DNA from 3 places in the Thermophagus sp. OGC60D27 genome. Region 2 is predicted to be linked to each of the others. Evidence: riboswitches for the same ligand, from Rfam matches in the RefSeq annotation. Region 2 holds a riboswitch; each other region holds the start of a gene.
The links. A riboswitch is a leader RNA that binds a small molecule or an ion and turns the genes downstream of it on or off. The one in region 2 is predicted to bind thiamine pyrophosphate.

Region 1 (5,317 bases), on a different contig from region 2:
AGTGAGCATTAACCACAAACCGTCCGTTAGGATAGTTGCGCAGGTAGGCTTCGAATTGATTTATGGCCTGCAAGCACTTGTCCTGCATATAAAGTTTTTCTGCGGTAATATAGGACAAGGAATCTTCCTGCCGTTTGTCGATACTTGCAAAGCCTCCCACCTGACGGGTATAGTTGATATATCCATCGGCATCATTTCGATCCAGATAGATGTTTTTAATTCCCAGCAAAGCATCTTCTGCCTCCGGGGTACCGGGGAACTCATTCACCACACGTTTGTAAAAGGCCAGCGACTGATCCAGATCTCCACTATTGTAATAAACCAGTCCCAGCTGCAACATGGCCTTTTTGGAAAAGTTGGAACGAGGATACTCCTCCTTTAACTTCTTGTACATTCTGATGGCTGTAGGTAAATCATTCAGTGCCACATAAGATCGTCCCATTTCGTAATACGCATCATCCACATAGGACGATTGTGGAAAACGATTCACCAGCTGTTGCAGTTGTTCAATCTTGCCACGGTGGTTTTTCACCAATCCAAGCGCAAAAGCCTTCTGATACAATGCGTAATCGGCCGAAGCCCCCGGCACATTGGCAGCCGCATCGTAATAATGGATGGCCCGATCAAAATCACGTTGCATATAAAAGCAATCCCCAATGCGATTTAGGGCATCTCCAAGCATTGGTGATTGGCGACTGCCCATCAGATTCTCATATTTTCTGAACCAGGAAGCTGCCTGAGAATAATTCTTTTGCTTAAACCAGGCATACCCGATATTATAGTGGGCGGTTTTAAACTCATCCAAAGAATAAGACCCGGGCGTATGGATAAAAATATCATAATTCTCGATGGCTTTATCGAATTTTTCCAAACGATAGTATGCTTCCCCAAGCCAATATCTGGCTTTCACCTTCAAATCACGATTGTACTCACCATATTTCAGACTGTATTGCAACATATCGACGGTTTCATCGAAGCGCAAATTGGTAAACAACTCAAGGCCACGATGATAAGCAATTCGTTGGAGCGCCCGGTAATTGTCTGCCGTTTTGTTTTTCACCTTCTCAAGAGCCTCAAGAGCTTGCTGGTAATTTCTTGTGGTCAGAAGCGCCTGTCCTAAATATTGCCAGGCTTCATCCAAATAGGTACTGTTGGGAAACCGGTCAATAAACTCCATGAAGCTGTCGATAATCTCATTAAAAGGAGAGAAGGACAGTTCGTAGTTTAATTTGATATAATTAAACATGGCCTCTTCGGTAATCACTTTATCGAATTCATATTCCGAAGCAGCCCCGAAAGCGGTGCGAGCCCTCTCTTTTTCATTAATCTTTAAATAACAATCGCCCAAATGGTAATAGGCATTCTGAGCCAGGGCATCTTTTTCAAGGGTAGTCTGGGTTAACGCTTCTGCTGCCTCCTCATACTTTTTCAAGTGGTACAGACTTATTCCCAAATGGTACAGATCCTGCCGGGGGGGGGCCTCGGTCAGACTAACGGACATGGAAAGATATTTAGCAGCATTCTCATAATCCGAAAGCGCATACCATGCATTCCCCACCACACGTGCCATATCGGCCTTTCTGACACCTTCTGCCTCTTCAATCAGCGGCATCCCATAATCAATCGCCTTTTTATACGCTCCCTGCAAATAATGGATCTGTGCAATATAGAAAGGAACCTCGTCTCCAAATCCGGGTTCATCTTTCAGTTGTTCAAAAATTTTCAATGCCGAATTATAATTGCCCTGCTCATACTGGATATGGGCATAATAGAAATTAGCGGCGCCCCACCATTGACCTTCCACATTGCGAATTTCTGAAAAGGCCGGAAGCGCCTGATCATACTCTCCTTCCATAAAATGGCAATAGCCCGACTTGAACCTAAAGTCGTAACGGGTATCCCGATTCAGTTTACGGGCCTCTACATATCTGTAATTTCGTAATGCTTTGCGATACTTTCCCGCCTCATAGTCCAGATCCCCCAAACGTTTATAAACATAGGGCCGCATTCCGCTTTCGGGAAAATCAACAAGGAAAGACTCCAGAAGATCCTGAGCATCCTCATTCTTTAAGTGAGAGGAGGCCATGGCCAAATAATAGGCCGATTCAGCTCTCAAATTGCTCTGTCCTGGGCTAAACATCTCCTGTATGTCGGCAAACATACTTCGTGCTATTCCATACCTACCGTTACGGTAATGTTCCAGAGCTTCGTTAAACAGACGATCAGGTTGTCGACTGTCATACGATTGTTGAGCTGTTGAAAAATGGCCGCCAATAATAACCAACAGCAATAGCCAAAGTATACGAAGATTTGTCATGATATTCCAAAATATTGATGTAATCGTAATTTTGAGCCATCGGCTCAATGTGAGTGATTCTATTTTTGTCCTGATCAGACTATTTCAAACAACGAAAATAGAGAAAATTTGGTGTATTTCCAGATAATTTATTATTTAAAGCGAACTTGAGAAAAATAGACGGAAAATAATTAGCCACACCCCTAATAATAAACTTTGTGCTGTTATGGTATTTTCTACTTCATTGGAAATCTTAAAGTAAAGATTAAAATACAATAAAACCTGTACGGTCGATTGAGTCGTTTGCTTGCAGTCGACTCAGTCGTTTGCTTGCAGTCGACTCAGTCGTTTGCTTGCAGTCGACTCAGTCGTTTGCCTGCAGTCGACTCAGTCGTTTGCCTGCAGTCGACTCAATCGTCTGTATAATCTCCATGGAGTCGACTGAAGAAGCCCAAAGCCCATAGCTTCCGACACCAAAACAAAATAATTTAAGATCGCGTTCTCTTTTTTTAATTAAATGTTTCTATATTTGCCGCCACGGGGTGCCCAAATAGGAGGCTGAGATCACACCCATTGAACCTGATACGGGTAATGCCGGCGCAGGGAAATGAGCGCTCTCCTTTTATTTTTCATCCCCAAATTTTCATAGCACACAGAAACGCAAAGGATAAAGATGGGCAAGGTTTATTGTGCAACATAAAACCAACCAAACACAAAAAAATATAATCAAAACAAGCCCTTCTACCTTTTCATTTCTGCCTTAAATTCAACTACAATGGGGTGCCAATAAAAATGGCTGAGATCATACCCTTTGAACCTGACCGGGTAATGCCGGTAAGGGAATGTATGATATCTTCAAAAGCTTTCCCATTGCAGTTTATGGTTTAATTGTTAAACATTAACTGCTTTGTTATGCAAAAATTAATGCTTTTAGTGGGGCTGATCTTCCTTTCGGCCCAGACGTTTTCACAAAGAATGTTACAGGGTATCGTTTACTCTGAGAATCAGGAACCCCTTGCCGGGGCATCCGTAGTGATGAATCCGGGAAACCATGGAACCGTTACCGACCGTGATGGACATTTTCAATTTTCGGGCATCACATCCCCCACCGTCCAAATCCGAGTTTCCTTTATGGGTTACGAAACCTGGCAAGCAATGGTGGATCCGGGAAAAACCAAACACCTGAAGATCACCCTGAAAGCTGCATCCCACTTGACGGAGGAGGTGGTGGTAAGGGCCTATCGTGCCGGTCATCAAACACCGGTGGCACATACCGATCTGGCAGGTGAGGCCCTCAGGGGCGCCGGGGTGGGAAATGACATTCCGTCACTTCTGAAATTAACCCCATCGCTGGTCTCCACCTCCGAAAGTGGCATCGGGCTGGGGTCTACCAACCTCAGAATACGCGGGACCGATCCTACCCGCATTAATGTAACCATGAATGGGGTGCCTCTGAACGACTCGGAAAGTCAAGCTGTCTTTTGGGCCAACATGCCCGATTTCGCCAATTCGGTAGAAAACGTTCAGATACAACGGGGGGTGGGAACCTCCACTCAAGGGTCTGCAGCCTTCGGGGCTTCCATAAACTTTCAGACCACCACGAGCGATCCCCGGGCTTACGCCGAAATAACGTCAACTGCCGGCTCTTTCAATACTTTTAAAAACAGCATTCGCTTTGGCACAGGACTTATTAATGAAAAATTTTCTTTTGAAGGGCGCTATTCACGTCTAAAAAGTGACGGATACATCAAAAACGCTTTCTCGGATCATCAGTCGCTCTACCTGGGTGGCACCATGCATTTCGACAACAGCTTTTTAAAGATGATAATCCTTCATGGTGACCAACAAACAGGTATCAGCTGGTGGGGCGTTCCGCAGGAAATGCTGGAAACCGACCGGCGATATAATCCTGCCGGCGTCTATACCGATGAGTTGGGCAATGAACAGTACTATGACGACCAAACCGACAATTACAAACAGACACATGCCCAATTATTTTACAGTTGGGCAGCAGGGCAACAGTTGCATCTCACCGCAGCGCTTCACTACACCCGTGGCGAAGGTTTTTATGAACAGTATAAAGAAAAGGATTCTTTAAATCATTACGGGATATCACCCATTCAAATCTCTGCTCAAACCATTGAGACCAGTGACTTGATACGCCGGAAATGGATGGAAAATGACTTTTACGGCGCAACGCTTTCGGGCGATTTAAAATTATCAAGTCAGTCCAGCCTGACCTTTGGTGGGGGATGGAACCGATATGACGGCGATCATTTCGGGCGGATCATCTGGATGCGCTATGCCGGAATCACCGAGAAAGATTACGAGTGGTACTTCAACAACGGCACGAAAACCGAACACAACCTGTTTACCAAGTTTGACTGGGAAGCTTCCCCACTCCTTCGGCTCTTTTTGGACATGCAATACCGTGGCATCAACTATGATATGTCAGGAATGGACGACGACCTGCGGTCACTGGATCAGGAACATGATTTCCAATTCTTTAATCCCAAAGTTGGGTTTTACCTCACCCCCGGCTCGAACCACAACATCTATGCTTTTGCGGGGATCTCCAACAGGGAACCCACCCGCACCAATTTTAAGGATGCCAACCTGGATCGGGAAGCTACCCCAAAAGCGGAAAGACTTTACGACATTGAAACGGGTTATAAATATGAATCGGCGGCCTTTTCGGGTGGCATCAACCTCTATTACATGTATTACGAAGATCAGTTGATACCAACGGGTGAAAAAAGTAATGTGGGAAATCCCATCCTGACCAATGTGGATGAGAGTTATCGTGCCGGAGTGGAAGTTATTGCAGCGGTTCATCCGGTATCATGGTTACATTGGGATATGAACCTCACCCTCAGCCGCAACATCATCTACGATTTTGTGGAAACATCGACCAACAGCTATCCAACAATAGTAAACGGCGAGGAAGAATGGATTACCGAAACGGTAATAAAACCTTTGGGAGATACACAAATTGCTTATTCACCTTCAGTTGTTGGCAGC
Region 2 (5,317 bases):
TTGGCGATTTCGTAATTAGAAAAAAATATGTTTCCGAAACGGTTCAGGGAAAAGATTTCAGACATTGATCAAACCGAAAGAAAGGAAGTGAATAGTCTATGTTTATTAAAAGGTGATTCACATTTAGAATCAGATTAAAACCAACAATCCAATCTCTTTCAGACAGATGAATGCAAAGGGGAAAATCATTTCAAAGAAATGCAGATACCCCTTGCTGGTTTTATTACACATCATCATTTTTTTGATTCAATAGTATAATAAAAATGTATTTGAATTTTTCTCCACCCTCCAAAAGCCATACTCAATCATCAAAAACATAAAACCAAGAGCCATGAACAACTTCAAGCATCAACAACAAGAATTCTTGCCCATATCGGTAAATGTAACCGGCAAAAAACTATTAATAGTGGGTGCCGGCAAAGCTGCCCTGTCGAAAGTCAGAAGTTTGCGACGTTTCAATGTATCCATTACAGTCATCGGAATAAAAATCGATCCTGCCTTTCTGGAAATCGACAACATACATATCATCCATAAAAGCTATGATCCTTCCGACCTGGATGATTTTTTCATGGTATATGCATGCACCGACAACCGACATACCAATGAAATAATTCGCGAACACTGCCATGCCCGTAACATTCTTGTGAATCTGGCAGATAATCCCCGCCTCAGTGATTTCATTTCTCCTGCCGTTTACCAGGAGGAGGATCTAACAATAGCCGTCGGATCAAATGGGAAAAACGTGAAACAGTCGATCATGATTCGGGAAAACATAAAAAAAAACTCCGGGCCCGACTTAACAGGTTATCTATCATTGGAAAAGACATCTCTTAACGGAGAAAAAAACAGGGATCGTTCGCAGAAACCATTCGTTCCCAAAGTCATTCTGGCCGGTTTTGGTCCCGGTGATCCGGAATTAATGACGCTGAAAACCCATCGCTACCTTTTGGCGGCGGATATTATTTTTCATGATGCACTGGTCGATTCCAGGTTTCTGGAACACTATCCGGCCCGTAAAATAGCCGTGGGGAAACGATGTGGACAACACCATATTCAACAGGTAGAAATCAACCAGCTACTGGTATCAGCCGCCTTGAGCGGGAAAAAGGTGGTGCGACTAAAAGGGGGCGACCCTCTTATTTTTGGTCGGGCCGGAGAAGAACTTCAATTTCTGGCCGAAAACAATATTGATGTGAAAATTGTGCCGGGGATAACCAGTGCTTTTGCTGCCGCAGCTCAATATGGAATTCCATTAACCCATCGGGAGATAGGTTCTTCCGTAGCATTTTGTGTAGGACATAACATTGCCGAACGGGAATTACCCCAGGCCAGTACTCTGGTCTTTTATATGGGAGCACGACAACAATGCGAAATTTCCAACATACTGATAAAAAAAGGATGGAATAAAAATACCCCGGTTGCACTCATAAGTAATGTTTCCAATCCTCAATCAAAAGTAGTAATATCGCAACTCGACCAATTATGTCAACATCCGCTTTTACAAGAAACACCGCTATTGATAATAGTAGGACAGGTTGTAAAAAAGATGCCTGAATTTGAAGAAATTGCACCAAGAACAGAAAAGAAAAAGAAGCACATTTTTGCAGTTTAACAATATATTATCTATTTTTGAAATCCAATTTACGGGGTGCCTTACTTAACAGGCTGAGATCATACCCATTGAACCTGATCAGGATAATGCCTGCGAAGGGAAAAGATTTTATCGTATGCTCACCTTTATCAGTACCGCACTCCATAGATTTTTGATTAATCCTTTAATAATCATAAAACTATGGAACAAATGGTATCAGCAGGAATCATCGATTCCTACTTCAACAAATTAAAAGAGAATCTGGCCGTTGATGTGGCCATTGCCGGCGGTGGGCCGTCGGGACTTATTGCCGCTTATTAATTATCAAAAGCAGGCAAAAAAGTGGCTGTTTTTGAACGTAAGCTAGCCCCCGGTGGAGGCATGTGGGGCGGTGCCATGATGTTTAACGAAATAATTGTGCAAAAAGAGGCTCTGCCCATCCTTGAAGAACTCGGCATCGAAAGCAATCCATACAAAGATGATTACTATACAGTGGACTCGGTACATGCCACCTCTGCCCTCACCTATCATGCCACCCGTACCGGTGCCCGCATCTTTAATTGCACATCCATAGAAGATGTGGTATTTCACAATAATAAAGTGAGTGGATTGGTTGTCAACTGGGCGCCGGTACATCGCGAAGGGCTTCATGTAGACCCTTTGATTATTATGGCCAACGCCGTAATCGACGGAACAGGCCACGACTGTGAAATAGTGCATACCGTAGCCCGCAAAAACGATATCCAGTTAAATACCCCTTCGGGACAAGTCATGGGAGAACGTTCGCTGGCGGTAGAAGAAGCCGAAAAAACAACCATCGAAAACACCAAAGAAGTATTTCCCGGCCTTTTTGTTTGCGGAATGGCCGCCAACGGAACCAGCGGCAGCTATCGTATGGGGCCCATATTCGGGGGTATGCTCCTTTCCGGACAAAAAGTAGCAGAATTAATAGCTCAAAGACTTTCTGAAGAATCTAAAGTTCCGGAAAAAGTCAACGGGTAAAAGTTGATAATCAATAGTCATTAGCGGTTAGTGATTAGTGTTTAGTCACTAGTTTTTGGTTAATGATTGACTTTTTTAACACTTAAGAATATGGTAATTTTTGATTGGGGAGATGGCTGCTTTTAAATATTGTAAACTTCTTGTTTATATATAAATACCCCAATTTATGTCGCTTTCTCAACCACCCTGACCATCCAATCTCCCCAATCATCTCATTTTACATCGTCGGTGTGAATTGGCAATCCAAATAAATAAATCCAATGAAACGACCATGACCAAGAAGATTTGCAACAATAAGAACATGTATAAACTTTAGGTCATGCGAGTTTCATCCGGCCAATAACTTAGATAAATTTTATACGGATGAAAAATTATGGTGTTTATGTGATTTTAACCAAACCGATGCTACCGCATACGACCATTGCCGAAATATGCGTACAAAACCAGGTTGCCATGTTGCAACTAAGGGAAAAAGAGATGAGCGACCGGGAGCTTCTGAAAATTGCCCGTGATTTAAGAGCCATAACCCGTGGAACCACTACCAGTCTGGTCATCAATGATCGTCCCGACATTGCCCTGCTTTGTCAGGCCGACTATCTGCATCTGGGACAGGATGATTTGCCTGTTTCCGAAGCCAGAAAAATTGTAGGCCCCATGAAGATTGGTCTATCCACCCATTCCCTGGAACAGGCAAGGCAAGCGCTAGCCCAAGAACCGGACTATATTGGTTTTGGACCGATATTTCCCACCAATGCCAAAGCAAAACCTGACCCGCCCGTAGGCACAAACCAATTGGAACAGGTGCTTGCAATATCTGACGTTCCGGTGGTTGCCATTGGGGGTATTTTCCCTGAAAACATTGGGCAGGTAATTGCTGCAGGTGCCCAAAACATTGCCATGGTTCGTCACTTTATGCAAACCACCGACTTTGAAACAAATTTGAAACAAATTCAAAAACTAATTCCATGACCACACAAATCCACTATGCCCGTGCAGGCAAAATAACCCCGGAAATGAAAATTGTAGCTGCGCGCGAAAAGGTAGATCCTCAATGGCTTTGCAACGAGATAGCCGAAGGAAGAATCGTCATACCCAAGAACCACCATCACCATTTTGAACCCCATGGTATTGGTGCCGGACTGACGACCAAAATAAATGCCAACCTGGGCACATCGGAAAAACACTGTAACCTTTCCGAAGAACTTAAAAAACTCGATATTGCCGTTAAATATGGCGCCCATGCCATCATGGACCTCTCAACCGGGGGCAATCTAAAACTTATCCTAAACAAAATATTGAAAGCATCTCCGGTAATGGTAGGTACTGTCCCCATATACAGCGTTGCCACACGATTGTTGGCCCAAGGGAAAAGCATAGCTGATTTGACGCCGGAAGAACTTTTCCGCGAAATAGAATTTCAGGCCGAGGCCGGTGTGGACTTTATGACCTTGCATTGCGGTGTGACGCAAGCCTCCGTATCCTTTCTAAACAACGACAAGAGAGTATGCGGCATCGTTAGCCGTGGCGGGGCCATACTTAAACGATGGATGTTGGAAAATAAAAAAGAAAATCCGTTATACGAACAATACGACCGAATCCTGGATATTTGTCAAAAACATGATGTCACCATTAGCCTTGGTGACGGCCTTCGTCCCGGTGCCGGGTCCGACGCTACCGACCGTGGCCAGATTGCCGAGCTGCTGGTACTGGGCGAGCTTGTTGACCGCGCCAGAGAACAAGGCGTTCAGGTCATGGTAGAAGGACCGGGACATATGCCGCTCGACCAGATAGAGATGAACATGAAGCTGATGAAGAGAGTTTGTCATGAGGCGCCCTTTTATGTTTTGGGACCGTTAACCACCGATTCGGCCCCGGGATATGACCATATTGTTGGAGCCATCGGCGGGACGGTAGCGGCTATACATGGTGCCGACTTCCTTTGCTATGTCACGCCGGCCGAACACCTATGTCTTCCCAACGCCGAAGATGTTCGAAATGGCGTCATTGCCAGTCGAATTGCTGCCCACAGCGCAGATGTGGTCAATAAAATTAATGGTGCGCGTGAAAGAGATTACCTCATGTCCAAGGCCCGGCGCGACCTCGACTGGGAAACCATGTATGAACTGGCTCTTGACCCAGAAATGGCCAGAAAGCGTAAAATTGAATCGGAAAGCAGCGAGGAAGACCATTGTACCATGTGCGGAAATCTTTGTGCAGTGAAAAATGATAAGGTGGTTTGACAAATTTTCAGCACTGAACGATTTTAATTATTCCTAAAAAACGCATTAATACAAGCAATTTAAATACAATAAGAAAATTATTTTCCAAAATAATTTTCTTAACAGAACGTATTATTAAACACAATTTTATACATTTGTATAATAAGAGCAATAACAAAGTTATAAAACACTTGAATTTAATAACTTTTCTTTTACTAAAAACTCAAATAAAAGGAGGTGCCTATGAAAACATAACAACTTTACTATTTTAATGGCAAACAATACTGTAAGAATTGATTCAACTATTTTTTATTAACCCTAAATCTAACAAAATGGAAAAATTATCAATTGTATTAATTATTGGATATTTCTTAATTTTTACATCTTGTAGCCAAACAGAAGATTTGGATGTGCAAACACAAATTCCCGATGTATATGTTGATAATGGAATTCTTGTAATAAAAAACCAAAGTGTTTTAAACAATCTAATCCTTAGTAATTCGAA
Region 3 (5,317 bases), 120 kb from region 2:
CATCTTTTGCGGACGTTCAACACCAAACAGAGGGAACAATTCCCGGTGAAGGGTTCGTTCTATTTCCAAACCATCGGTGGCCATCTGGAGAAAAAAGGTGAAGGCCTCCCGGTTTTCAGATCTCCCGGCCAGAATCGAAAAAGCGCGGGCATCCTTTTCTATATAAAGCATGTCTTGGGACAGATAGTGCCGGAAGCATTCGAGGGGGAGGGTTCCTTCCGAGAGCCCTCGCCCAAAGGGATGATCAAAGATCTTGTTGATCATGCCAAAACTAATATTCCACATATACGCCGTATGCGGTCCGGCAGGAGGGATGCTCAAAAACCGGGTGCTTTCTTTTTTGTCCTTCATCTGAAAAAAGTCTTTCTGGATAATGGGTGGTATATATCCAATGGTTCTCTTTGAGTTTATGCCCACCACCGGAAAAAATGATGCACCGGGCCGTGACCATGTCCCGTTTTGTAATCTTTACCTGCCTGAATGGCTTGATCAATATAGTTTTTCCCTTTGCCCACCGCCGATTGGAGCGTCTCCCCTCGAGCCAGAAAGGAGGCAATGGCAGATGAAAGCGTACATCCTGTTCCGTGCGTATTCATCGTCGTGATTCGCTTTGAAGGGAATGTGACAATTTCATCCTTTTCTGCATCATACAAGACGTCCATGAGCGTTTCATCGCTCAGATGACCGGCCTTGAGCATCACCGAAACAGATTGGTTACAGGAAAGGCTGCGGGCTGCATCGGGCAATTCTGATTGTGCCGTAATCTTCTCTCCCGAAAGGATCGATGCCTCAGGAATATTGGGCGTGATGATGGTGGCCAGCGGCAGCAGCTCCTCTTTCAGCGCTTCGATGGCTTCCTCCTGCAACAGTTTGTCGCCCGAGGTGGCTACCATGACAGGATCTATCACCAGTCTTTTTACTTCATATTGCTTTATCTTTTTTGCTACCAGTCGTATCACCTCGACCGAATGGAGCATTCCCACTTTTACGGCATCAGCACCGATATCGGTGAGCACGGCATCGATCTGTTTTTCAATCGTGGCGATCCTCACCGGAAATATGTCTGTTACCCCTTCGGTATTTTGTGCTGTAATGGCTGTTATGACCGACATGCCGTAGCACCCACAGGCAGAAAAGGTCTTTAAATCGGCCTGAATGCCGGCGCCACCTCCACTGTCACTACCGGCTATTGTTAGTGCGGTTTTATGTTTTTTCATTGGTATGTTTTTTATCTCAGTTATTGGTATGGTAGAATTCGTATGACAAAGAATTATACCTTGCTATTGTGGACAATCTTTGGTGTTAAGTGTATCTGTTTCCGGGGTTGTGGGATAGATGTTTGATATGTAGGGTATAGTGATTTTTGCAATCGATTATACCTGCCTCCCAAAACCCGGAACCTCGAAACCTAAAATCCGAAACCGGGAATCAGAAACACCCTTCTATTTTCTTTTCCGTCCTCGATCGATCTGTTTTAAGAGCTCTTGGGCGGCAGTATGGGGATCTCTGGCCGAACAAATGGCCGAAACCACCGAAAGCCCCTCCACACCAGTGGCCATCACCTCGTGGGCATTCCCTTGATGGATGCCCCCAATGGCCACCGAAGGATGTGAGGAATGCCGGGCTATGTCAGCCGTTCCCTGCAACCCCAAACCTTTCTCCAGTTCTTTTTTGGTGGGCGTGGTAAACACCGGACTTATACCAATATAATCGATATCGGCCCGGTTGGCCTCTTCCAGTTGATCCATCGATTCGACGGATAAACCAATAATCTTATCCGGCCCCAACATCTGACGAGCCATCTGCCAGGGCATATCGTTTTGTCCCAGATGCACCCCATCGGCATCGGTGGCCAGCGCTATATCCACCCGGTCGTTGACGATCAGCGGAAGCTTATGGCGTTGCAATATTTTCTTAACGCTCATCACTTCCTGTATAAATTCACGGGTAGTAGCCTCCTTTTCCCTTAACTGTACCATGGTGACACCCCCTTTAAGTGCATTTTCCACCACCTCTGCCAGGGGCCGTCCCAACGATAGGTCTCTGTCTGTTACCAGATAGAGACGCAAATCAAAAGAGGTTCTCATAGCTTTAAGGATTGGTTAAGGTCCTCTTGATTCAGAGCGTACAGAGCATCCAAAAAGTGCATCTGAAAAGAGCCAGGCCCTGCCGCCATCGATTCCGCTTTTTCCCCGGCTACCGCCATGATGGCCATGGCCGATGCGGCACCGGTCAGGGCATTGTCACTGACCGCAGCAAAAGCCCCTGTTAATGCCGAGGCCGTGCATCCCATCCCTGTCACTTTGGGCATGAGGGGAATGTGGTTTTGAATTTGAATAACATGGGTTCCGTCGGTGATGTAGTCGGTTTTCCCGCTGATGCTTATCACCGCCCCCGTTTCGCGAGCCAATGTCTTGGCCATGCGAAGTGCCACGTCCGAAGATTCGGTGCTGTCGACCCCTTTGGTGCGTACATCACTGCTGATGAGAGCCATAATTTCAGAAGCGTTACCACGAATGATGGTCGGATTACAGGCTCTGATCAATTGATGACAGGTCTCGGTCCGAAAAGAGGTGGCGCCAGCTCCCACAGGATCCAGTACAATAGGTATTTTTCGTTCCCTGGCCGTTTTGCCGGCTAATAGCATTCCTTCTACCCATTGCCGGCTCAGGGTTCCAATGTTCAAAACCAGGGCAGAGGCGATGCCGGCCATGGACGCCATCTCTTCCGGGGCGTGGGCCATCACCGGACTGGCACCTACCGACAGCAAGGCATTGGCTGTATTGTTCATGACCACGAAATTGGTAATGTTGTGAACCAGGGGCGAGGTGGCCCGCACCTTACGAAGAAGGTCTCCTGTAATTTGTGGTGTAATCATTTCACTTAATATTTTGGGGTTAAAAAAAAAGCTGTTCTGCACGAGGCAAAACAGCTTTAAATGATCTACTATGTCCTAAATGGTATGTGGTATCTCATTCAAACGACTGTTTCCCTACGCTGTTATTACACATATCAGGTTTAAGGGTCTGTTCTCAGCCCCACTCAAGGTGGAGCACCCCTAACAGTGTTTCGTTACAAATGTAACATTTTTTCTATAACCAGGAATGTTCTCCGGCGTATCGCATCATCTGTTCATCATATTTCTCGCCATAATCCGGAATGATATCGGTAATATTGCCTTTATCATCCGTTACGGTACGGAATCGCGGGTTGACAAAGCCACTATAGGGGGCAAGGTTCAGTTTTTGGTAGCGGTTCAAAACTTCTTTATGAAGTTGCTTATCCACCTTCACCCCATAGGTTTCTACCAGATGGCGAGCTGTTTCAAAGTCGCCTTCCGACTTGACGCGTTGAATTTCTGACAGTAAGGTGGCAAACAGATGCCGCAAGGCGTCATAATCATTGATGATGAAAAAGGTTTTGCCATCTTTCATTTTCTTTTCTATCACCTTCTCCGTTTTTCCTTTTTCGTAGCACCAGGCGGCAATAAGCTGGCGATTGCGCATATGGGCTTCTTCAATATCCTCGCCGGGGTTGATACGTGTTAGCTGAGTCATCAGTCCGTTGCGGATATAGTTGTCGTATTCGGCTTTATAAGCCTCCCGGTCGGGCAGTAGATTCAGTTCCACCACTTTCTTATCGGCCATATAATAAAGGGCAAACAGATCGGCACGCGCTTCTTCTATTACGGCGCCATAAGCCTTTAATTCATTGCCCGAGACACCTTCCAATAACTGCCCGGAACCATGTCCCAAACATTCATGAAGGTCGGTATGCAGGTTGCCCGAGATAAAACCATATTGATTATATCTGTCAATCTCTTCCCGGGAATAACAAAACTCTTCCAGAAAACCTGTTCCTTTGGATGCCTGATCGTAGGCATAGGTGATATTTTCAATGGTGACCGACTTGGAACCATACTCTTTCCGAATCCAGTCGGCATTGGGGAGATTGATGCCGATGGGCGTATGAGGAAAGCAATCGCCCCCCAGCATGGCGACGTTGATCACTTTGGCGGTAACGCCCCGAACCTTTTTCTTTTTGAAGCGGGGATCGACGGGTGAATGATCTTCGAACCACTGGGCATTGGCACTGATGATTTCGGTGCGGCGGGTGGCTTCACGGTTTTTAAAGTTAACCACGCTTTCCCAGCTCCCTTTCAATCCCAGAGGATCCCCATAGGTCTCAATGAATCCGTTAATGAAATCCACCTGCGAATCCTGATCGGACAGCCATGCTATATTGTAGTCATTAAATATCTTGAGATCCCCTGTTTTGTAAAAGTCGATTAACAGCGAGATCACCTTTTTCTGTTGGTGGTTTTCGGTTACCGTCAAGGCTTTTTGGAGCCATCCCACAATCTTCTCTATGGCGGGCGAATACATGCCGCCTATTTTCCAGACTTTTTCTTTAAGTTGTCTTCCTTCTTTTACCAGTTGCGTGTTTAACCCGTGAGATAGGGGCTCCCGGCCATCCGACGCCTTAAGGGAAGCATAATAAGCCTCCGCTTCTTTTTGCGATACACCGCTGTAATAGTTGTTGGCAGAGGTGGCAATCAGATCTGAGTCGTTTTCCTGATTAACCCGTTTGGCATCTACCTCGGGATCGAACAACACAGGAATGAGCGTTTTTAGCAAGTCGTCAACGGTTTCCCCTTTTTTTAAAGGCAACAATTCGGCAGGAATGCTTTTGACCGCTTGTTGGAAAAATGCTTCACCAAACGTCGGCGTTATTTTCAGGGTGGAGTAGTGATGATGAATACCATTGGAAAACCACACCCGCTTAAGATAGACCACCAACTCGCGAAAATCTTCCGATGAGCGGTCGCCGGTATAGTGTTGGTAGATGGCTTCCAGTGTTCGGCGAATGGTGAGATTATGCTTATAGTTCTGGTCAAACAGAATATCCCGGCCTTCAATGGCCGCCTGCGATAAATAGTAGATGAGTTTCTTTTGTTGCAGCGACAGCTCCTCAAATCCGGTTACGGGATAACGAAGAATGCGTAGGTCGGCAAACTGCTCTACGTAGTATTGAAAATGATCTGTTTTCATGGTGTTACTCTGTTTGTAGGGAAACGATTAAGGGCCCTCCCGTCACGGCATCGTGAATGCCCGGGGCAGGCCTTAGTGCCCATGCGTTTTAAAGAAAGGGGCAATTTTATCGGCCAGAAACGGCGGAATGCGCGTTGGTCGTCGTGTTTGGGCATCCAAAAAAGCCAGTACGGTTTCACCCTTTACCAACAATTGTCCCGATTGATTATATATATTGTATTGAAACCGAATCCTGGATGTGGGAAAATCTTCCACGTAGGTCTCGA

Region 1: linked by a shared signal. The riboswitch ahead of ACT29H_RS11675 (TonB-dependent receptor) and the one ahead of ACT29H_RS08800 (sulfide-dependent adenosine diphosphate thiazole synthase) in region 2 are both predicted to bind thiamine pyrophosphate.
Region 3: linked by a shared signal. The riboswitch ahead of thiM (hydroxyethylthiazole kinase) and the one ahead of ACT29H_RS08800 (sulfide-dependent adenosine diphosphate thiazole synthase) in region 2 are both predicted to bind thiamine pyrophosphate.

The regions. Positions count from the first base shown of each region.
Region 1 covers NZ_JBQTGH010000008.1:214,734-220,050, forward strand. The annotation lists gene ACT29H_RS11670 (tetratricopeptide repeat protein) at 1-2,317, opposite strand, end outside; TPP riboswitch at 2,825-2,920, shown strand; TPP riboswitch at 3,063-3,155, shown strand; gene ACT29H_RS11675 (TonB-dependent receptor) at 3,209-5,317, shown strand, end outside.
Region 2 covers NZ_JBQTGH010000006.1:106,750-112,066, reverse strand. The annotation lists gene ACT29H_RS08810 (NADPH-dependent assimilatory sulfite reductase hemoprotein subunit) at 1-68, shown strand, start outside; gene cobA (uroporphyrinogen-III C-methyltransferase) at 332-1,612, shown strand; TPP riboswitch at 1,635-1,730, shown strand; partial or broken gene ACT29H_RS08800 (sulfide-dependent adenosine diphosphate thiazole synthase) at 1,925-2,593, shown strand; gene thiE (thiamine phosphate synthase) at 2,957-3,562, shown strand; gene thiC (phosphomethylpyrimidine synthase ThiC) at 3,559-4,833, shown strand; gene ACT29H_RS08785 (hypothetical protein) at 5,145-5,317, shown strand, end outside.
Region 3 covers NZ_JBQTGH010000006.1:222,650-227,966, reverse strand. The annotation lists gene ACT29H_RS09255 (TenA family protein) at 1-351, opposite strand, end outside; gene thiD (bifunctional hydroxymethylpyrimidine kinase/phosphomethylpyrimidine kinase) at 408-1,217, opposite strand; gene thiE (thiamine phosphate synthase) at 1,443-2,087, opposite strand; gene thiM (hydroxyethylthiazole kinase) at 2,084-2,878, opposite strand; TPP riboswitch at 2,973-3,070, opposite strand; gene ACT29H_RS09235 (dipeptidyl-peptidase 3 family protein) at 3,093-5,051, opposite strand; gene ACT29H_RS09230 (acyl-CoA thioesterase) at 5,124-5,317, opposite strand, start outside.